4 regions of the Cellulosimicrobium sp. CpK407 genome follow, and region 3 is predicted to be linked to each of the others. Evidence: riboswitches for the same ligand, from Rfam matches in the RefSeq annotation. Region 3 holds a riboswitch; each other region holds the start of a gene.

Region 1 (5,044 bases), on a different contig from region 3:
GGGCGCACCTCGACGATGCCGTCGTGCTCGGTGAGGTCCACGTCGACGTCGTAGACGCGTCGGATGAGCTCGGGGTCGTAGACCTCGTGCGCGGTGCCGTGCCGCAGGATGCGCCCGTCGAGCAGGAAGGCGACCTCGTCGCAGAACCGCGCCGCGTGGTTCAGGTCGTGGATCGAGACCACGACCGCGATCCCGCGGGTGCGAGCCACCTGGTGCGCGAGGTGCAGGGTCTGCAGCTGGTAGCGCAGGTCGAGCGCCGACGTGGGCTCGTCGAGAAGCAGCACCTGCGGCTCCTGCGCGAGCGCTCGTGCGATGAGGACCCGCTGGGCCTGGCCGCCGGAGAGCTCCGTGACGCTCCGGTCGGCGAGCTCGGTCAGCCCGAGGCGCACGATCGCCTCCTCGACGCGCTCCCAGTCGGCTCGCCGCGGACGCGACCCGAAGTGCGGCGTCCGGCCGAGCAGGACCGCCTCGCGCACCGAGAGCGAGAACGAGAGCTCGATGGACTGGGGGACGTACGCGACGACGCGCGCGAGGTCCCGCCGCGACAGCGCCGCCAGATCGGCGCCGTCCCACGTGATCCGCCCGCCCGACGGCCGGACGATCCGGCTGACCGACTTGATGAGCGTCGACTTGCCCGAGCCGTTCGGGCCGAGCAGACCGAGGACGCTGCCCCGGGCGACCGACAGGTCCAGGCCGCTGAGCACCTGTCGTCGCCCGTAGCCGACGTCCAGGCCGGTGATCTGGAGGCTCATCCGAACGACCTCTTCCGCGCGAGGATCAGGTAGAGGAACACGGGAGCACCGACGAGAGCGTCGACGATGCCCACCGGCACGAGGGCCGGCGCGAGGACGATCCGGCCCACGGCGTCGGCCACGACGAGCAGGAGTCCCCCGACGAGCGCCGAGAACGGCAGGAGGAACCGGTGGTCCGCGCCGATCACGAGACGCGCGATGTGCGGCCCGACGAGACCGACGAAGCCGATGATGCCCGTGAAGCTGATCGTCACCGAGGTGATGAGCACGGCGACGAAGATCAGCTCGATCCGCACCCGGCTGACGGGGACACCGAGGCTCCGAGCGGCGTCGTCGCCGGCGAAGGCGATCGCGTTGACCGCGGAGCTGCGCCACTGCACGTACGGGACGGCGACGACCAGCAGGACCGCGAGCGTCACGACCTGGTACCAGACCGCCCCGTTCACCGTTCCCCAGGTCCAGCGCACGATCGCCGCCAGCGTCTCCTCGTTCGCGATGTACTGGAGCCCGGCGGTGAGCGCGGTGAAGAGCTGGGTGAGCGCGATGCCCAGGAGGATCAGGGTCGTGGGCTGCATCTTCTTCGTCGCCGCCAGACCCAGGACGATCGCCGCGCAGCCGAGCCCGGTCACGAGCGCACCGCCGACGAGCGCCGACGTCGTGGAGGCGCCCTGCCCCTGGACGAAGAGGAGCGCGAGCGCGGCGCCGAACGCGGCAGCAGGGGCGATGCCCAGCGTGAAAGGGCTGACGAGCGGGTTGCGCAGGAGACCCTGGAACAGGACGCCGGCGATCGCCAGCGCACCACCGCCGAGCAGGGCGAGGCCCGCACGGGGGACGCGCAGCTCCCACACGGTCGTGAACAGCCGCAGCTCCTGCGCGTCGGACGGCGCGACACCGGTCGCCTTCGCGACGAGGGCGTCGACGACGACCTGCGGGGTGATGCCGCCGGCACCGATCTGGAGGGTGAGGACCGTGACCACGAGGGTCACCGCCACCGCGCCTCCCAGCACGAGCAGCTTTCCCAGCCCGTGGCGACGACGTCCTCGGGCGAGGCCTCGCTCGATCTCCGCGATCTGCTCGATCTCCGCGTCGTCGAGTGCGGGCGCGCTCATCGGTGGTCACCCCACCGGTAGACGTACTCGTCCGCGGTGTGCTCGTAGGGCGTCTGCTGGAAGTCCTCCACCCAGCGACGGAAGAACTCCTCCGTGTCCACGTCCTCGAAGAGCTCGGGGTGCAGCCAGGTGGCGAGCCCCAGGGCGCCGATCTCCTTCGCGAGCGCGCTCGTCCAGAAGTTGTTCGCCACGAAGACGTCGCCGTTGCGCACCGCGGTCAGCTCGGACCAGCCGGGGCGGGCGACGAGCTCGTCGGCGAGAGTCGCGGCGGCGTCCTCGGGGAACGGCTCGTAGCCGGCGACGAGCCCGTCGATGCCGTGCCGCAGGACCAGGTCGGGATCCCGCTCGAGGACGTCGGCGGGGTCGACAGGAGTCGTGTGGACGGTGCCCCCGCGGTTGGGGTCGGAGGCGAAGTCGATGTCCCCGAAGACGTTGGTGCCTCCGGCGATCTCGATGATGTCGTGCCAGCCCGACCCGGGGACGCCCGTGACGTTCGCCTCGCCGTTCTCGAAGTAGACGCTCTTGCGCTGGTCGTCGGGGAGGTGAGCGGTCCGCTCGTCGAGGAGGTCGGCCACCTCGCGGTACAGCCCCGCGAACTCCGCGGCACGCTCCTCGGTGCCGAACACCGTGCCGAGCAGCTCGACGTTCTGCTCGAAGAGCCGCGGCTCCCACGCCGTCACGACGAGGACGGGGATGCCGAACGGCTCGAGCTTCTCGATCGCCTCCTCGTAAGGAGAGTTGCTGAGCGTGATGAAGAGCTCGGGCCCGGCGGCGATGATCTCGTCGTAGTTGAACTCGGCGGCTCGCGAGACGATGGTCTCGGTACCCGGCACGGACTCCCAGTAGGGAGCGTTGCCCGGGGTGTCCTCGACGCCCTCGGCGCTCACACCGACGACGCGGTCACCGGCCCCGACCCCGCGGACGAGCTCGATGTTGTACCAGTTGTAGCCGATGGCGACCGACTGGACCGGGACGGTGAGCTCCACCTCGCGCCCGAGCTCGTCCGTGACGGTGACGGTCTCCCGCTCTCCGCCCGACGCCGTGCTGTCAGGATCCGGTGGTTTCGCGTCCGCGGTCCCCGCGCACGCGGACAACGCGAGCGCGGCGAGCACGAGGCCCGCGGCAGCGAGAGATCGAAGCTTCGACGAAGCCATGGGGAGACGCTCCTTGTTTCTCGGTGCCCGGACGCGGGCGCTCTGAGGCGCACCGGGTCGCCGGGCGGAAGGTCGTACACGCTTGCCGTTCCGGCAGGACGTCTCCGTGCCGGTAGGCCAGGTCATCTCCCGGAGCACCCCGCCGTGACGAGGGGGTTGCTGACCAGCGAGCCGGGGCTTGGCGCTGGTGCTCTTGACCGTGCGAGATGTCTACCGAGGCCCGCCGACGGGTGGGAACGGTCCGCGCAGAAATCTCTCATCCCGAGACAATGTGTCTCAGGGATACGTCGCCGAGAGGGCGCGCGGCAGCGCCGCCCGTACGCGTCGTGCGGCGTGGGCGAGCGTCGGCCGCAGAGGCCTTCGGGCGAGCGCCCGTCAGAAGGGCACGGCGTGCGTGCGAGCCGTGCTCGCGCCGTGGCGGGCGGCGGGCGCCGTGAGCCCCCGCGCGTCGAGGAGCGGGCGGACGCCCTCCGCGAACCAGTACGCCTCCTCGAGGTGCGGGTAACCCGAGAGGACGAGCTCGTCGAACCCGGCCGCGCGGTACTCCTCGACCAGGTCGGCGACCTCTTCGTGGCTGCCGACGAGCGCCGTCCCGGCGCCGCCGCGCACGAGCCCCACGCCTGCCCACAGCCCGGGGTGGATCTCGAGGTCCCGCGCGCGCCGGGTGGCCGCGAGGTCACCGCCGCCGTGGAGCGCGACCATGCGCTGCTGCCCGACCGACCCGGACGAGCCCAGGAGCCGCTGGGCGCCCGCGATCTGCTCGGGCGTGAGGTCGTCGAGGAACCGCTGCGCGACGTCCCACGCGTCGGCCGACCGGTCGCGCGTGATGACGTGCAGGCGCACCCCGAAGCGGATCGTGCGTCCCTGCGCGACGGCGAGCTCGCGCACGCGCTCGATCTTCTCGCGCGCCTGCGCGGGCGGCTCGCCCCACGTGAGGTAGACGTCGGCCTGGGCCGCCGCGACGGGCAGCGCGGCCTCCGACGATCCGCCGAAGAAGATCTCGGGGCGCGGGTCCGGCGGCGCGGACGTCCGGGCGTCGGCGATCCGGTAGTGCGTGCCCTCGTACGAGAGCGGCGCCTCCTCCCACACGCCGCGCACGACCTCGAGGAACTCGCGCGTGCGGTCGTACCGCTCGTCGTGCTCGAGCCAGTCGCCGAACCTGCGCATCTCGTTCTCGTCGCCGCCCGTGACGACGTTGAGGAGCAGCCGTCCACCGGACAGGCGCTGGAAGGTCGCGGCCATCTGCGCCGCGAGCGTCGGCGAGACGAGGCCCGGGCGGAACGCGACGAGGAACTTCAGCCGCTCCGTGCTGCGGATCAGCGCGGACGTGACGAGCCACGCGTCCTCGCACCACGTCCCCGTCGGTGTGAGCACGCCCTCGTAGCCGAGGCGGTCGGCAGCGACCGCGACCTGCTCCAGGTAGTCGAGCGACGGCGCGCGGAACCCGGTCGCCCGGCCGGGCGTGTCCTTCGCGTGCGCGCCGTCGACGATCCCGCGTGCGTCGCCCGACGTCGGCAGGAACCAGTGCACGGCGAGCGGGCGGCGGGCGGCCGCCTCGTCGGGCGGGGACGCAGGTGTCGCGGGCTCGGCCGCTGCGTCGGCGCTCATCCCGCGAGCAGGTCCGGCTGCGGGTGGCGGACGCCCTGCACGGCCCCGCGCGGGATGGCCGCTCCGATCGCCGCGACGTCGTCCGGGGTGAGCTCGACCGAGGCGGCCGCGACGTTCTGCTCGAGGTACGCGAGGCGCTTGGTGCCGGGGATCGGGACGATGTCGTCACCTTGGGCGAGGAGCCACGCGAGCGCGAGCTGCGCCGTCGTGACGCCACGCTCGGCGGCGAGCTGCTCGAGCGAGCGGACCAGGCCGCGGTTGTGCTCGAACGCCTCGCCGGCGTAGCGCGCGTGGGAACGGCGCACGTCGTCCTCGGCGAAGCCGTCGGTCGCGTCCACGGTGCCCGTGAGGATGCCGCGGCCCAAGGGCGAGAAGGGCACGAACCCGATGCCGAGCTCGCGCAGCACGGGCAGCACCTCGT
Region 2 (5,044 bases), on a different contig from region 3:
GCCGGCCATGAGCGCGCCGACGAGCATCTCGATCTCGAGCGGGTCGACGTCGGGGTGCCGCCGCGTGGTCTCGGCGACCAGGCGCTCGGCGAGGTGGGTGAACGTGCGCACGACCATCGTCGTGACACGCGGGGTGGGCTCGGTCGCGGTGCCGCCGAGGGCGCGCGTGAGGTAGGCCATCGGGCCGACGAGGTCCGTGCCGCGGAGCGCCGCGGTGACGTCGTCGAGCGGGGTCGTGCGGTCGGTCCCGGGATCGGCCGCGCTCGCCCCGAGCGCGTCGACCACGGTGCCCAGCACGTCCTCGCACACCTCGACGACGACGTCGTCCAAGGAGGCGAAGTGGTTGAAGATCGTGCGCCGCGCGACGTCGGCGCGTGCGGCCAGGTCGTCGACCGTGAACCGGGCGCCCCCGTTCTCCTCCATGAGCGACGCGGCGGCATCGACGATCGCGCGGCGGTGCCGCGCGCGCAGCGCGGCGCGGCGATCGGTCGCGGGGCCGGTCGCAGGGTCGGTCGCCAGGTCGGGCGCGGGCACGCCCGACGGCTCGGTCGCGGAGGGGAGGGGCACGTCATGACACTAAGTGCATCGATGCACTCGGTGCAAACAGCGTCGTGGGTGCTCAAAGTTGACCGATCGAGTCCAGTATGTGGGAAGGTCTCCTCGGTGCGTTGACACCCCGCGGTGGCCGCTCGTAAGTTCCCGCGCAACCGAGGTCGACGCACCCCGGTCACAGGACATGGTCATGAGCTCCGACGCCAAGCCCCGGCTCGTCGGACGGCAACCCTCCCGCGCGGTGGGGTGCCCCGGGTGAGGACCAGGTCCCGCGTCGCGCGGACCACGCGCGGCGCGGGGCAACGACGCGGAGCCCGGCGACGGGCACGAAGGAGACGGACGATGGATCGGCGAATGTCGAGCACCGCGGTGAGCACCGCGCACGTGTCGACGTGCCCCTGTCCGTTCGCGGGCGCCCCCGGCGCCCCCGCCCTCGGGGCCACGGGTCCCGCGCGCGTCGCCTGTTGTCGCTGACGACGACCCGTCCCTGACACCCCGCGCCACCCGCGCGCGGTCCGGGTCCCTCCCGGCTTCCCCAGCCCGTCCTGCCGCCGCGCGCGGCCGGACCGCCCTGCCCACCCTCCGGCACCCCGCCGCGCCCTGAGCGCGCCGTCGGCTCAACTGAGAACGGATCCTCGCGATGTCCGACCCCCGCCCCGCCCGCACCCTCCACCTCGGCGTCGACCTCACCGACGCCGGCGCGCACCCCGCCGCCTGGCGGACCGTGGGCTCCCAGGCCCAGCGACTCTTCGACGCCAAGCGCCTCGTCGAGCTCGTGGCCACGGCCCAGCGCGGCCAGCTCGACCTCGTCACGCTCGACGACGCGTTCACGCTCCAGCCGAGCCGCAACGGGTCCGTGCGGGGCCGCCTCGACGCCGCGCTCGTCGCGTCCCGGCTCGCGCCCCGCAGCGCGGGCATCGGCCTCGTCCCGACCGTCACCACCACGCACACCGAGCCGTTCCACGTGTCCAAGGCGATCGCGACGATCGACCACGTGAGCTCCGGGCGCGCGGGGTGGCAGGTCGGGTGGTCCACGACCCCGGCCGAGGCCGCGGCCTTCGGGCGCAAGGGCGCCCAGGACGAGCCCGACGCCGTGGCCGAGGCGGACGAGGCGGTCGAGGTCGTCACGCGCCTCTGGGACTCGTGGGAGGACGACGCCGAGATCCGCGACGTCGCGACGGGCCGGTTCGTGGACCGCGAGAAGCTCCACTACGTCGACCACGAGGGCATCCGGTTCGCCGTCAAGGGGCCGTCGATCACGCCGCGCCCGCCGCAGGGCCAGCCGCCCGTCGTCGTGCGGGCGGACACGCCCGCGTCGCTCGACCTCGCGGCCCGCCGGGCCGACGTCGTCCGGGTCCGCGCGGCGACCCGCGACGAGGCCGTCGCGCTCCGGTCGCAGGTGCGCGACGCGGCCGCGGACGCCGGGCGCGACCCCGACGCGCTGCGGGTCCTCGTCGACGCCTACGTCGTCGTCGGCGACACGCGCGCGAGCGCGCAGGCCCGCCTCGACCTGCTCGAGGACCTCGAGGGCGTCTCGTGGGACACCGACTCGCTCACGCACGTCGGCACGGCGCGCGACCTCGCCGTCACGGTCGAGGAGTGGGTGCACGCCGGTGCCGCCGACGGCTTCCTGCTGCGGCCGTCGTCGCTGAGCACGGACCTCGACGCGATCGTCGACGGCGTGGTGCCGCTGCTCCAGGGCGCGGGCCTGTTCCGCACCGCCTACCCCGGGACGACGCTGCGCGACACGCTCGGCCTCCCGCTCCCCGCCAACCGCTACGCGGCGATCGCCTGACCCCGGACGGACCGACGACATGAGCACGCGCCCCCGCAAGCAGATCCACCTCGGCGCCCACTTCCCGGGCGTCAACAACACCACCGTCTGGAGCGACCCCCGCTCGCGCAGCCAGATCGACTTCGCCTCGTTCGAGCACCTCGCCCGCCGCGCCGAGGACGCCAAGCTCGACTTCTTCTTCCTCGCCGAGGGCCTGCGCCTGCGCGAGCACAAGGGCCGCATCCACGACCTCGACGTCGTGGGTCGCCCCGACACGCTGCCCGTGCTCGCCGCGCTCGCGGCCGTCACGGACCGCCTCGGCCTCGCGGGCACGATCAACACGACCTTCAACGAGCCGTGGGAGCTCGCGAAGCAGTTCGCGACGCTCGACCTGCTCTCCGAGGGTCGTGCGGCATGGAACCTCGTGACGAGCCCCGACGCCTTCACGGGCGCCAACTTCCGCCGCGGCGGGTACCTGCCCTACCCCGAGCGCTACGCCCGGGCGGCCGAGGTCGTCGAGGTCGCGCGCGCCCTGTGGGACTCGTGGGACGACGGCGCCGTGCTGGCCGACCGGATCGCGGGCGAGTTCCTGCGCCCCGGGTCGGTGCGGCCGGTCGCGCACCACGGCACGTACGCGGACGTCGTCGGGCTGTTCGAGACGCCGCGCGGACCGCAGGGGCACCCCGTCCTGTTCCAGGCCGGCGACTCCGCCGACGGGCGCGACTTCGCCGCCGCGACCGCCGACGTCGTGTTCTCCGCGCACTCGACGTTCGACGCCGGGCGCGCGTTCTACGAGGACGTCAAGGGACGGCTCGCGGCCCACGGGCGCGAGCGCGACTCCCTGAAGATCCTGCCCGCGACCGTCGTTGTGCTGGGCGACACGCCCGCCGAGGCCGAGGAGCGCGCTCGCGAGATCCGGCTCCAGCAGGTCTCCGGGCCGACGGCCATCGCGTTCCTCGAGCAGGTCTGGGGCCGCGACCTCGAGGCGTACGACCCCGAGGGGCCGCTGCCCGACGTCGAGCCCGACACGGAGAACCTGTCGATCACGCGGGGCCGCGTGCGGCACGCGAAGGACCCGGCGGCGGTCGCCGCGGCGTGGCGCGAGCAGGCCGAGGCGAACGGCTGGTCGATCCGCGAGCTCGTCATCCAGGTGACGTCGCGCGGCGGGTTCGTCGGCACGCCGCAGCAGGTCGCGGACGACATCGACCGCCACGTCCAGGAGGACGCGTCCGACGGCTTCATCCTCGTCCCGCACCTCACGCCGGGCGGGCTCGACGACGTGTTCGACCAGGTCGTCCCGCTGCTCCAGGAGCGCGGCTCGTTCCGCACCGAGTACGAGGGCACGACCCTGCGCGAGCACCTCGGCCTCGCGCGGCCCGGCACCGCGCCGCGCGCCGCCGACCCCGAGCCCTCGGCGGCCTCCGCCGAGCTCGTCGGCCGACCGTAGCCGTCCCGCACGCACCCGCACCGCAGACCTGCACCGTACCGACCTCGGAGGACCCATGAGCCAGAGCACGCTGACCGCCACGGGCACCGTGGCCGACGACCCCGCCGCCCCCGGGACGGCGGACGAGGCGCACGAGGCCGCCGCGTGGGCGGCATGGCACGCCGAGCGCGAGGAGGGGCTCCGGCCGCCGCACGGCTGGCTGAGCCTCGTCGCGTACCACTGGCTCCCGGCCGAGCCCGCCGCGCTGCCCGGCGTGCCCGGGCTCTGGTGGGCCGACGCCGACGGCGCGCACCACCGCGCGGACGAGGGCGGCGCCGTCCGGGCGACGACGGGCGACTCCGTCGGGACCGTGGTCGTCACGGAGGGTGGGTCCTCGGTCGCGGGCACGTTCCTGCCGGACGGCCGGGACGCGGGCGACCCGGCGGACGGGGGCGAGACGCGCGAGGTCGCGGTGGAGGTCGTGCGCCGCACGGGCCGGTACGCCGTCCGGCTGCGCGACCCGCTCGCTCCGGCCCGGACGGGGTTCGACGGCGTCCCGACGTTCGCCTACGACCCCGCCTGGGTCGTGGACGCGGCGGTGCGCTGGTACGACGCGCCGCGGCCCGTCGTCGTCGGCGCCGCGCGCCCCGGGCTGGTGCACCACGTGAGCACGGTCGGCGAGGTCGACCTCGTGGTCGAGCGTGACGGGGTCTCCCACCGCGCGACGCTCGTCCTCACGGGCAAGGCCGGCGGCGCGGTGACGCTGCTGTTCAGCGACGAGGCCCTGCACCTCGACGAGGCCGTCGCGCCCTGGCGCGTGCTGTGGGTGGACGCCGACGTGGCGCCCGGCGCCGAGGGGCGCGTGCGCCTCGACCTCAACCGGGCGATCAACCTCCCGTACGCGTTCAGCGACTTCGGGACCTGCCCGGCGCCGGTCGAGGGCAACCACGTGCCGTTCGCCGTCACCGCGGGCGAGAGGGCACCCCGGTGACCGCGGTCGCCGCGCGCCCCACCGGGCGGGGAACGCGCGAGGTCCGGTCCGTCGCGATGCACGACCCGCTCGTGCGGCCGCTGCTCGACGAGCTCTCCCACGAGTACTGGACGCGGTACCAGCGCGTGCTGAGCGCCGAGGAGCTCCGCGCCGAGATGGAGCACTACCCCGCGCAGGACTTCGCGGCGCCGCACGGCGAGCTCGTGCTGGTGCTGGAGGACGGCGAGCCGGTCGCGGGCGGCGCGTTCCGCCGTCGGACCGAGCAGGAGCTCGGTGACCCGGCACGCCTCGCCCGGCAGTC
Region 3 (5,044 bases):
GCGGCCCGCGACCACCGTGCGACCGACACGGTCTTCCCGAAGCCGCGCGCGGCGCGGACCAGGACGTGACGGGTGGTGCTCGTGAGCGTGTCGTCAAGGAGCGGACGCTCGATCGCCGCAGAGGTCGTCGCCAGACGCGGGAGCAGACCGCGAAGCGCCGCTTCCACCTCGGCCCGTCCCGCGCCGCCCGCCTCTTCCCGACCGGTCAGCACCTGCTGCCACCCGCTGATCGAGGGTGAACCCTGCTCTCGCTGTCGTCCGCCGTCTCTCGCCTCCGCCACCGCTCCATACCTCTGACAGACGTCGGTCGGCCGGAGTCACGACGGGTGATCCGTCATGCGCCCGGCACAAGGACGCAGGGCGACACGGTTACCGCGCGCCCTACGTCTGCCCCGATACAACCTCACGGACCGGCGAAGTCAGGAGGTACGGAGGGTGATCCTGAGGGTGACCACAGGACGGAGCGACGGCCCGACCTCACGGGAACCGGCTCCCGCTCAGCCCTCGCGGAGGCGCACGAGGCGGCGCCCGGCAACGAGCAGGACACCGGCCAGGAGCAGCGCACCGGACGCCGCCGCGACCGGCACCGTCTCAAGCCCCGTCGCCGCCAGCTCTCCCTTCTCCGCGGGCTGCGCCGCACCAGGTATGGCGTCCGTGGTCGGCTCGGCCACGACCATGTCGACGGGCTGCGACGGCACGACAGGCTCCGCCGGATCGCTCGGGTCCGCCGGGTGCGTGGGCTCGGCCGGACCTGTCGGTTCGGCCGGGTCTGTCGGCTCGGCCGGGTCTGTCGGCTCGGCCGGGTCTGACGGCTCGACCGGATCCGACGGCTCAACCGGGTCTGACGGCTCAACCGGGTCCGACGGCACGCTCGAGCAGACGGGATCCTGGCCGCCTTCACCGAAGTGCTCGTCGTAGTGGGCGACCTGGACCCACGTGATGCAGTAGTCGTCCGAGTGGACGAGCGCCGACCACGGGAGGAAGCTCGAGCCGACGAACCGGCCCGACGGCTGGTCGTTGAGCGTCTCGAAGTGGATGCCGACCGACCGCTCGGCGCCCTCGACCGTGTAGCGGACGTTCACGTGGCCACCGTCCGGGAACGCGTCACCCGCGGGGAGATAGAGCCCTTCCGGGGCCACGCGGTAGGGCGTGGGCGAGTCGGACCCGCCAGCGAGCGCGGGTGCCGCGGACAGGCTGAGGATGAGGGCAGCGCCGAGCATTGCCCCCGATGCGATACGCATGGGACAGTGAGGTCCTTCCTTGAGAGGGAGAGATCTGCCCGGTTCGTACTCCGCCAAGAGGGGCCGGGCAGATCGCATGTCAGAGCGGGTCGACCACGCCTTTCGACGGTAGACCTGAACGACCGTTCAGTTGAGCGCTCCTGAGAGCCACGGCGCGCATCGTCGCAGGCGAGAGCATGCTTGGCGGCCCCACCCGTGATACCACTCACAGCATCCTTCACCCGCGGTCACCCCCGGGGTCACCCTGTTGCGATCGCACTCACACCGTGTTCTCGCCGTCCAGGGACGCGGACACCGGCCCACGTCCCCGAACGTCACGGCACCCCCGGGCAACGCCATCCCGTCTCACGTGACGGGCACCCTCGACCGTATGCCGGATGGCCCGTAGGATCGTGGCAACCATCCAGAGCGGTCGAGAGTCCTGGCTCGACGACACCGCAGCAACCCGCCGACGGAAGCCTCCCGAGGACAAAGGTGCTAACGCCAGGGTCGATGGAGTGACGCATGACCTCAGAGGCATCCTTCGCGCACCGTCCGGGCACGTGCCCGACGGCGGTCGCGCCCTTCCGTGTCCCGGCGCCGCGTGCCGTGGCGCGCCCCGGCGAGGCGACGTCGTGAGCGTCGCGGACGCCGTCGGGCAGGCGCACGGCGGGGCGGCACGTCCCACGGTCTCGTTCGAGCTCATGCCCCCGCGGCGCCCGGACGCGGCGCCCAAGTTCTGGGAGACGGCACGCCGTCTCGTCGCGACGCACCCCGACTTCGTGTCCGTGACGTACGGCGCGGCGGGCACCGACCGCGCGACGGCTCGCCAGGTCGTCGGCCGCCTGCTCCAGGGCACGCCCGTGCTGCCGATCGCGCACCTCACGTGCGTCGGGGCGTCGCGCGAGGACGTCGAGGAGGTCATCTCCGACTTCCTCGACGAGGGCGTGCGGAGCTTCCTCGCGCTGCGGGGCGACCCGCCGCGCGACCAGCCTGACTGGCAGCCCGCGCCCGACGGCGTCCGGTCGTCGACCGAGCTCGTCGCGCTCCTGCGCGAGGTCGAGGCGTCGCGGTGCGCGGCCGACCCGGCCGCGGCGCTGCGCGGCGCGGCCCGGCCGCTGACGATCGCCGTCGCGACGTTCTGCGACGGCAACCCCGCCGCCGGCACGACGCGCACGCAGGAGGTGCGCCGCCTGTTCCAGAAGCAGCAGGCCGGCGCGAGCTTCGCGATCACGCAGCTCTTCTACGACGCGTCGTCGTACACCGACTTCGTCGCCGAGGCCCGCGCGGCCGGCGTGACGATCCCCATCCTCGCCGGGCTGTTGCCCACGACGGAGCCTGCACGGCTCCGCCGCGTCGAGGAGCTCACGGGCGTGCGCGCGCCCCAGCACCTGCTGGACGCGCTCGACGCCCTGCCCGACCCGGAGGCGCAGCACGCCTACGGGATCGCGTACTCGGTCGACCTCGCGCAGCGCGTCCTCGACGCGGGCGCGCCCGGTCTGCACGTGTACACGTTCAACAAGCACCGCGCCGCTCTTGACCTGCTCGAGGGTGTCCACCTCGGCGGCGGGTCGCGCGGGACCGGGGGCAGCGCCAGCGCTGCCGCCGCCCCGCTCGTCCCGGACCTGGCCAGCGGGCCGTGGGTCACCGGCACCTCCCTGCCCCCGACGAGCGCCGCCACGCACGGCACGCCCGTCTGACCGGTCCTCCGGACCAGCAAGAGGTTTCGATCATGGCCACTTCCGTACCCTCCCCTACCCAGATTCAGGCCGGATTCCCCGCCGGCACCGTGCTCGGCTACCCCCGCATCGGGCGCCGCCGCGAGCTCAAGAAGGCCGTCGAGGCCTTCTGGGCCGGCAAGACGTCGGCCGACGAGCTCGAGGCCACGGCCCGCGAGCTGCGCCTCGCGACCGTGCGCCGGCTCGTCGAGCTCGGCCTCGGCGCCGACGACGCGTCCGTCCCCGGGTCGTTCTCCTACTACGACCAGGTGCTCGACGTCGCCGCCTCGCTCGGGGCGATCCCGTCGCGGTTCGCGTCGCTCACCGACGACGCGGGCCGCCTTGACCTCGCGGGCTACTTCACCGTGGCGCGCGGCCAGGGCGACGACGCCCCGCTCGAGATGACCAAGTGGTTCGACACGAACTACCACTACCTCGTGCCCGAGATCGGCCCGGACACCGCGATCCGGTTCGTGGACGACCGCATCGTGCGCGAGTTCGTCGAGGCCAAGGAGGCGGGCGTCGTGACGCGACCCGTCGTCGTCGGGCCGGTGACGTTCCTCGCGCTGTCCAAGGCCGCCGACGACGCTGCGTCGTCGGCCGCAGGCTTCCGCCCGCTCGACCGCCTCGACGACGTCGTCGCCGCCTACGCCGACCTGCTGCGCGCGCTCGCCGCCGCGGGCGCACCGTGGGTCCAGCTCGACGAGCCGATCCTCGTCACCGACTCGGTCGACGTGCCGTTCACGGAGCTCGCGGCAGCGGTGGAGTCGGCCTACCGCACCCTCGCGACGGACCTCCGCCCCGTGCCGAACCCGGGGTCGCTCCCCACGGAGTCCTCCGGCTCGGGAGAGATCCCGGGCTCGGCGCAGGGGGCGCGGCCCGCGATCCTCGTCGCCGCGCCGTTCGGGGGGCTGCAGGCCGGTGCCGAGGACGACGGCGGCGACGCGCGGGACGGGCTCGCGCTCCTCGCGGGCACCGACGTGGAGGCGATCGCGATCGACCTCGTCAAGGGCGCCGTCCCGACGGCGGCCGACGGCGGCGTCCCCGGCCTCGCCGGGAAGACGCTCGTCGCGGGCGTGATCGACGGGCACAACGTGTGGCGCGCGGACCTCGCGGCGAAGCTCGACGTCGTCGACGCGCTCCAGACGCTGGGCGCCGGTGCGGTCGCCGTCGGGACGTCGACGTCGCTGCTGCACGTGCCGCACGACGTGGAGGACGAGGTGTTCGCCGAGGCGGGGACCGCGTCGGGCACCACGCTCGACCCGCGCCTGCGCGACTGGCTCGCGTTCGCGGACCAGAAGGTCGGCGAGGTCGCGACGCTCGCCCGCGCGCTCACGGAGGGTCGCGACGCCGTCGCCGCCGAGATCGAGGCGTCCCGCGCGGCGGTGGCCTCGCGAGCCGCGGCGAGCGGCGTCGTCGTGCCCGCGGTGCGCGAGCGCGCCGCCGCGCTGACGGACTCGGACTTCGCGCGCGGTGACTACGCCGAGCGCGCGGCCGCGCAGCAGGAGCGTCTGAACCTGCCGCCGCTGCCGACGACCACGATCGGCTCGTTCCCGCAGACGCCGGAGATCCGCCGCGCCCGCGCGCTGTGGACGAAGGGCGAGCTCTCGGACGCGGACTACACGGCCGCGATGCGCGAGGAGATCGCGCGCGTGGTCGCGCTCCAGGAGGAGCTGGGCCTCGACGTCCTCGTGCACGGCGAGCCCGAGCGCAACGACATGGTGCAGTACTTCGCGGAGCACCTCGACGGGTTCGCCGTCACGGCGAACGGCTGGGTCCAGTCGTACGGGTCGCGGTGCGTCCGCCCGCCGATCCTGTGGGGCGACGTCACGCGGCCCGCGCCGATCACGGTCGAGTGGTCCGCGTACACGGCGTCGCTCACCGAGAAGCCCGTCAAGGGCATGCTCACCGGACCGGTGACGATCCTCGCGTGGTCGTTCGTGCGCGACGACCAGCCGCTCGGCGACACCGCGAACCAGGTGGGCCTCGCGCTGCGCGACGAGATCGCCGACCTCGAGGCCGCGGGCATCGGGATCGTGCAGGTCGACGAGCCCGCGCTGCGCGAGCTCCTGCCGCTGCGCCGCGCGGACCAGCCGGCGTACCTCG
Region 4 (5,044 bases), on a different contig from region 3:
GCCTGGTGCTCATGCAGCCACCGCCTTCTGTCGTGCGTCGATCCGGGGGTCGAGCAGGGGGTAGAGCAGGTCGACCACGAGCGTGACGACCACGAACACGAGCGCGGAGAGCACGACGACCGCTTGCACGACGGGGATGTCCTGCGCGTCCACGGACGTGACCGTGAGTCGCCCGAGGCCCGCGCGCGAGAACACCGTCTCCGTGACGACCGTGCCGCCGAGCAGCCCGCCCACGACGACCCCCAGGACGGTCAGCGCGGGGATCGCGGCGTTGCGCAGCGCGTGGCCGAAGTGCACGCGCGCCCGGCTCGCGCCCTTCGCGCGCGCCGTCTCGACGTACGGCTCACCGAGCGTCCCGCGCAGGCTCCGCGCGAGCACCTGGGCGAGCGCGGCGCTCGCCGGGACGGCGAGCGTGATCGCCGGCAGCACGAGGCTGATCGCGCCCTCGTTGCCGATCGCGGGGAACAGCGGGAGCTGGAAGGAGAACCACTGCAGCAGGAGCAGGCCCAGCCAGAACGGCGGCAGGGCGACGCCGAGCGGCGGGAGCGACGCGAGCGCGTGGCGCAGCCACGCCGCGCGCGGGAACGTGCTCGCGATCGCGATGCCGGCGCCCGCCACGACGGCGAGGACGAGCGCCGCGGCCGTGAGCCGGAGCGTCTCGGGGAGCGCCTGGAGCACGAGCTGGGTCGCAGGCGCGCCCGACGCGTACGACGTCCCGAAGTCGAGCCGCAGCGCGTGCCACAGCGCGTCGGCGTACTGCACGAGCACGGGCCGGTCGAGGCCGTACTGGGCGCGCAGGGCGTCGAGCAGCGCGGGGTCCACCTGGTCCGCCTCGCCCCCGCCGCTCGCCATGAGCGCGGCCGGGTCGCTGGGCAGCAGGTAGAGGACGAAGAACGAGATGGTGAACGCCGCCCAGAGCACGAACAGGCCCTGCCCGGCGCGACGCAGGACGTACCAGCCCATGGTCGGCCTCCTTCCGTGGGGGATGCCCGCCTGCCCGACGCCGCGATGTCGGGCAGGCGGGCCCGGCGGGTCAGCCCTGGGTGACCCAGGCGTCGTAGAAGTCGAGGCGCGACGACGCCTCGAACGTCAGGCCGTGGACCGTGTCGGCGGCCGCGATGGTCGTCGAGAGCTCGTAGACCGGGATCGCGTGCCCCTTCTGCACGAGCAGGCGCGACGCCTCCGTGACGAGCTCCTGGCGCTCGGCCGGGTCGGTCGCCGCGGCCGACGCGTCGAGCAGGTCGTCGACCTCCTCCGCGTCGCGCTGGTTGATGTTGCGCGCATTCGCCGAGAAGATCGTGCGCAGCACGTCCGGGTCGGAGCGTGTGAGGTTGTAGTAGTCGAAGTCGAAGTCGCCGCTCTCCTTGATCGCCTGCGACTCGGCGACGGTCACGTGCTGGAGCTGGAGGTCCACGCCGATCTGCGCGAGCTGCTGCTGGACCAGCTCGAGCGGCTCCGGCACCTGCCAGAACGTCACGGTCGTGGAGAGCTTCTGGCCGTCCTTCTCCCGCACGCCGTCGGCGCCCTCGACCCAGCCCGCGTCGTCGAGGATCTTCTTCGCGCCCTCGGGGTCGTAGGCGAGCTCGTCCGCGACGCTCTCGTAGAGCGGCGTCGAGTGCGAGAGCACGCTCGTGGCCGGCTCGTCCTGCTCGCTGAGCACGGTGTCCGCGATCTGCTCGCGGTCGATGCCCTTGAGGATCGCCGTCCGCACGGCCTCGTCGCCCGCGAGCGGGCTCGACTCGTTGGGGAAGAGGTTGAACACGACGCCCGGGTTGGCGCGGTACTCGAGCCAGAACCCGTTCCCGTCGAACTGCGGGAGGTCGACGGTCGAGATCGCGGCCGTGGCGTCGATCTGCCCGGACTGCAGGCTGCCGCTGCGCACGCTCGCCTCGGGGATGACCTTGAACGTCACCGTGTCGAGGTAGGCCTCGCCCTGGTGGTCGTTGGCCTCCGAGCCCCACGCGTAGCCCGCGACCTTCTCGAGCACGATCTCCTGGTCCTGCGTGTAGGACTTGACGGAGAACGGGCCGGACCCGACGAACTTGCCGGCGCAGCGGTCCTCGACGCTCAGGTCGGCCGACGACGGCGCGAGGAGGCCGAGCGAGAACGTCGAGGTCGCCTGGAGGAACTGGGCGCTCGGCGCCGCGAAGTCGACCGTGAGGGTCTGCGGGTCCGTGACCGTCGTGCCCTCGTAGCCGACGAGGTACTGCGACCCGAGCGACGCCGTCGCGCCGAGCGCGACGATCGCGTCGAAGTTCGTCTTGACCGACTCGGCGTCGATCGGCGTGCCGTCGGCGTAGGTCGCGTCGTCGCGCAGGTGGAACGTGTAGCTCGACGCGTCCTCGTTCACCTCCCAGCTCTCCGCGAGCCACGGCAGGATCTCGCCCGTCTCCGGGTCCTGCGCGGTGAGGGAGGCGACGGTCTGGCGGGCCGCCGCGATGGCGTCGTTGTTGCCGACCTGCTGCGGGTCGATGCAGTGCGAGTCGACGGTGATCGCGAAGGTCAGGTCGCCGCCCGCGACCGGCTCGCCGGACGGGCTGGGCGACCCGTCGTCGTCGGAGGTGCCGGTGCCGCCACCGCACGCGGCGAGCAGGAGACCCGTCGCGGCGGCGGCCGCGGCGGCGGTCAGGGACCGGCGTCGGTGAGGTGTGGGGATCATGTCGTGCTCTCCTCGTGTGCCGGCTGAGGACCGGCGGTCGTCCGGCGCCGGTGGTCGTCCGCGCCGGGCCGAGGGCCGGCGCGGCGGGGGAACCCACCGGGGTGCCGTGCTTACCGCGCGGCGGGAGCCACGCGGTCAGGTCGTTCCCGGAGCACCCCGTCACGTCGAAGGGTTGCTGGTCAGCGAGCCGGGCCTGCGTGCTGACGCTCGTCACCTGGGAGCAGGAAAGACAATCTCGACCGGTTGAGTCAAGTATCGAGACGGTCGTCCCGCCAGGCGGACGGTTGTTTCCTGCTCCGCGACGTCGTGACCCGTCGGCGGGGCTGCCACGAGCACGGCGAGGGCCCGCCTCGCCGGGCGAGACGGGGCCCTCCCCTCCGGTCCGGCGGGATCGCTCAGGCCGCGGTGAACCCCGCCGCGCGGCGGGCGTCGGCCGGGCTCCACAGGTCGGTCTTCACCTCGGCCTGCACGACGGGCACGACCTCCTCCGCGAACCGGCGCAGCACGTCCTCCTGCTGCGCCGCGGGGATCAGATGGTTGACCGAGACGGACTGGAGGTCGTGCCCGTAGGACGCGTGATAGTCGAGGATCTTCTCCGCGACGCGCTCCGGCGAGCCCACCAGCGCCGGACCGCGCTCGACGGCGTCCTCGACCGTCCGGAAGCTCGGCGCCTTCCCGACGGCGTCCGGCCCGTAGCCCCGACGCGCCGCCGCCGCGACCTGGCCCTCGTAGATCGGGCGGTACTGCTCGATAGCCTCCTCCGTCGTGTCGGCGAGGAACAGCCCGCCCGAGCCCGACCCGACGAACCCGTACGCCGGGTCGTGCCCGTGCGCCGCGTACTGCTCGCGGTACCGGTCGATGAGCACCTGGTAGTTCTCGCGCGGCTGCAACGCGTTGGCGCTGACGATCGGGTCCCCGTACCGGGCCGCGAGGTCCACCGCGAAGCGCGACGTCGCCGACCCGTGCCAGATGCGGAACGGCCCCGCGAACGGCCGCGGCAGCGTCGTCGCGTGCTCCAGGGCGTGCCGGTGCCGCCCGCTCCAGCTCACGTCCTCCTCCGACAGCAGCAGGCGCAGCAGCTCGTAGTTCTCCTGGAGGTACTCGTACTGCTTGTCGATGTCGAGCCCCAGCAGCGGGTACTGGAGCACCTCGTTGCCCTTGCCGATGACGATCTCCAGCCGCCCGCGGCTGAGCTGGTCCACCGTCGCGAGGTCCTCGGCGACCCGGATCGGGTCGAGCAGCGACAGCACGGTGACGCCCGTGCTCAGCAGGATGCGCGACGTCCGCGCCGCGACCGCACCGAGGATCACCGTCGGCGCCGACGACAGCACCTCCCCCGCGTGCCGCTCCCCCAACGCGAACGAGTCGAAGCCGAGCTCCTCCGCCAGCACCGCCGTCTCCACCACCCGGTTCAACCGGTCGGACGGCGCGACCGCCTCCCCGGTCACGGGGTGGGGCGGGTTGAACACGATGTCGAGTACCTGGAACCGCACGGTCCTGCTCCTTGCTGTCGTCGTCCGTGGTCGGGCCGGGCGGGCCCGCCAGCGAGATCGGCAGCGCCGGCCGAGGTCGGCACCTGCACGCGCCGATCTCGGCCGGGGCTGCCGATCTCGTCCTTCTCTGCCGATCTCGGTCCCGGGCCCGTCAGGCCGCGGCGGCCTCCGCGGTCGCGGCGTCGCGCTTCGCGACCTCCTCGCGGACGATCGGGATGACGTACCGGCCGAAGTCGATCGCGTCGTCGAGCAGGTCGTAGCCGCGGGCCGAGATGACGCGGACGCCGAGGTCGTAGTACGCGAGCAGCGCCTCGGCGACCTGCTCGGGCGTGCCGACGAGCGCGTTGGAGTTGCCGGCGCCGCCGGTCGCCTTCGCGGTCGCTGTCCACAGGGCGGTGTCGAAGCGCTCGCCCTGGGCGGCGATCTCGAGCAGGCGCTGGGAACCCGCGTTCTCGGGCTTGTCGATCGGGTGCCGACGGCTGAGCTGTCCACCCGCGGCGGCCTTGCGCGCCTCGATCCGGTCGAGGATGCGGTGCGCCTTCTCCCAGGCGAGCTCCTCGGTCGGCGCGACGATCGGCCGGAACGCGGCGTGGATGCGCGGCGGGGTGGCCCGGCCCGCGGCGGCGGCCTCGGCGTGCACGCGCGCGATCTGCTCGGCCGTGCGGTCGAGCGGCTCGCCCCAGACGGCGTAGATGTCGGCCTCGGCCGCGCCGACGCGGAACGCGGCGTCCGACGACCCGCCGAACGAGATGGTCGGGGTGCGGCCCTCGAACGGCTTGGCGTCGAGCACGAAGTCGTCGAAGTCGTAGAACGGCCCGTGGTGGTCGAACGGCTCGGCGCTCGACCAGGCCTGCTTGACGATCTGGATGTACTCGTGGGTGCGCGCGTACCG

Evidence for each region. A riboswitch is a leader RNA that binds a small molecule or an ion and turns the genes downstream of it on or off. The one in region 3 is predicted to bind S-adenosylmethionine.
Region 1: it holds a riboswitch for S-adenosylmethionine, as region 3 does, so the genes downstream of both, ABWU78_RS02340 (ABC transporter substrate-binding protein) here and ABWU78_RS08315 (methylenetetrahydrofolate reductase) in region 3, are expected to answer to the same signal.
Region 2: it holds a riboswitch for S-adenosylmethionine, as region 3 does, so the genes downstream of both, ABWU78_RS02450 (LLM class flavin-dependent oxidoreductase) here and ABWU78_RS08315 (methylenetetrahydrofolate reductase) in region 3, are expected to answer to the same signal.
Region 4: it holds a riboswitch for S-adenosylmethionine, as region 3 does, so the genes downstream of both, ABWU78_RS02385 (ABC transporter substrate-binding protein) here and ABWU78_RS08315 (methylenetetrahydrofolate reductase) in region 3, are expected to answer to the same signal.

The regions. Positions count from the first base shown of each region.
Region 1 is NZ_JBGNYC010000003.1:70,232-75,275, forward strand. It holds gene ABWU78_RS02330 (ABC transporter ATP-binding protein) at 1-752, opposite strand, end outside; gene ABWU78_RS02335 (FecCD family ABC transporter permease) at 749-1,861, opposite strand; gene ABWU78_RS02340 (ABC transporter substrate-binding protein) at 1,858-3,015, opposite strand; SAM riboswitch class IV at 3,089-3,214, opposite strand; gene ABWU78_RS02345 (LLM class flavin-dependent oxidoreductase) at 3,391-4,623, opposite strand; gene ABWU78_RS02350 (aldo/keto reductase) at 4,620-5,044, opposite strand, start outside.
Region 2 is NZ_JBGNYC010000003.1:95,491-100,534, reverse strand. It holds gene ABWU78_RS02455 (TetR/AcrR family transcriptional regulator) at 1-567, opposite strand, end outside; SAM riboswitch class IV at 739-848, shown strand; gene ABWU78_RS02450 (LLM class flavin-dependent oxidoreductase) at 1,193-2,347, shown strand; gene ABWU78_RS02445 (NtaA/DmoA family FMN-dependent monooxygenase) at 2,367-3,773, shown strand; gene ABWU78_RS02440 (DUF1684 domain-containing protein) at 3,829-4,743, shown strand; gene ABWU78_RS02435 (GNAT family N-acetyltransferase) at 4,740-5,044, shown strand, end outside.
Region 3 is NZ_JBGNYC010000013.1:84,444-89,487, reverse strand. It holds gene ABWU78_RS08325 (LuxR C-terminal-related transcriptional regulator) at 1-167, opposite strand, end outside; gene ABWU78_RS08320 (hypothetical protein) at 498-1,241, opposite strand; SAM riboswitch class I at 1,638-1,740, shown strand; gene ABWU78_RS08315 (methylenetetrahydrofolate reductase) at 1,925-2,920, shown strand; gene metE (5-methyltetrahydropteroyltriglutamate--homocysteine S-methyltransferase) at 2,953-5,044, shown strand, end outside.
Region 4 is NZ_JBGNYC010000003.1:82,561-87,604, forward strand. It holds gene ABWU78_RS02375 (ABC transporter permease) at 1-13, opposite strand, end outside; gene ABWU78_RS02380 (ABC transporter permease) at 10-963, opposite strand; gene ABWU78_RS02385 (ABC transporter substrate-binding protein) at 1,034-2,659, opposite strand; SAM riboswitch class IV at 2,761-2,874, opposite strand; gene ABWU78_RS02390 (LLM class flavin-dependent oxidoreductase) at 3,055-4,152, opposite strand; gene ABWU78_RS02395 (LLM class flavin-dependent oxidoreductase) at 4,304-5,044, opposite strand, start outside.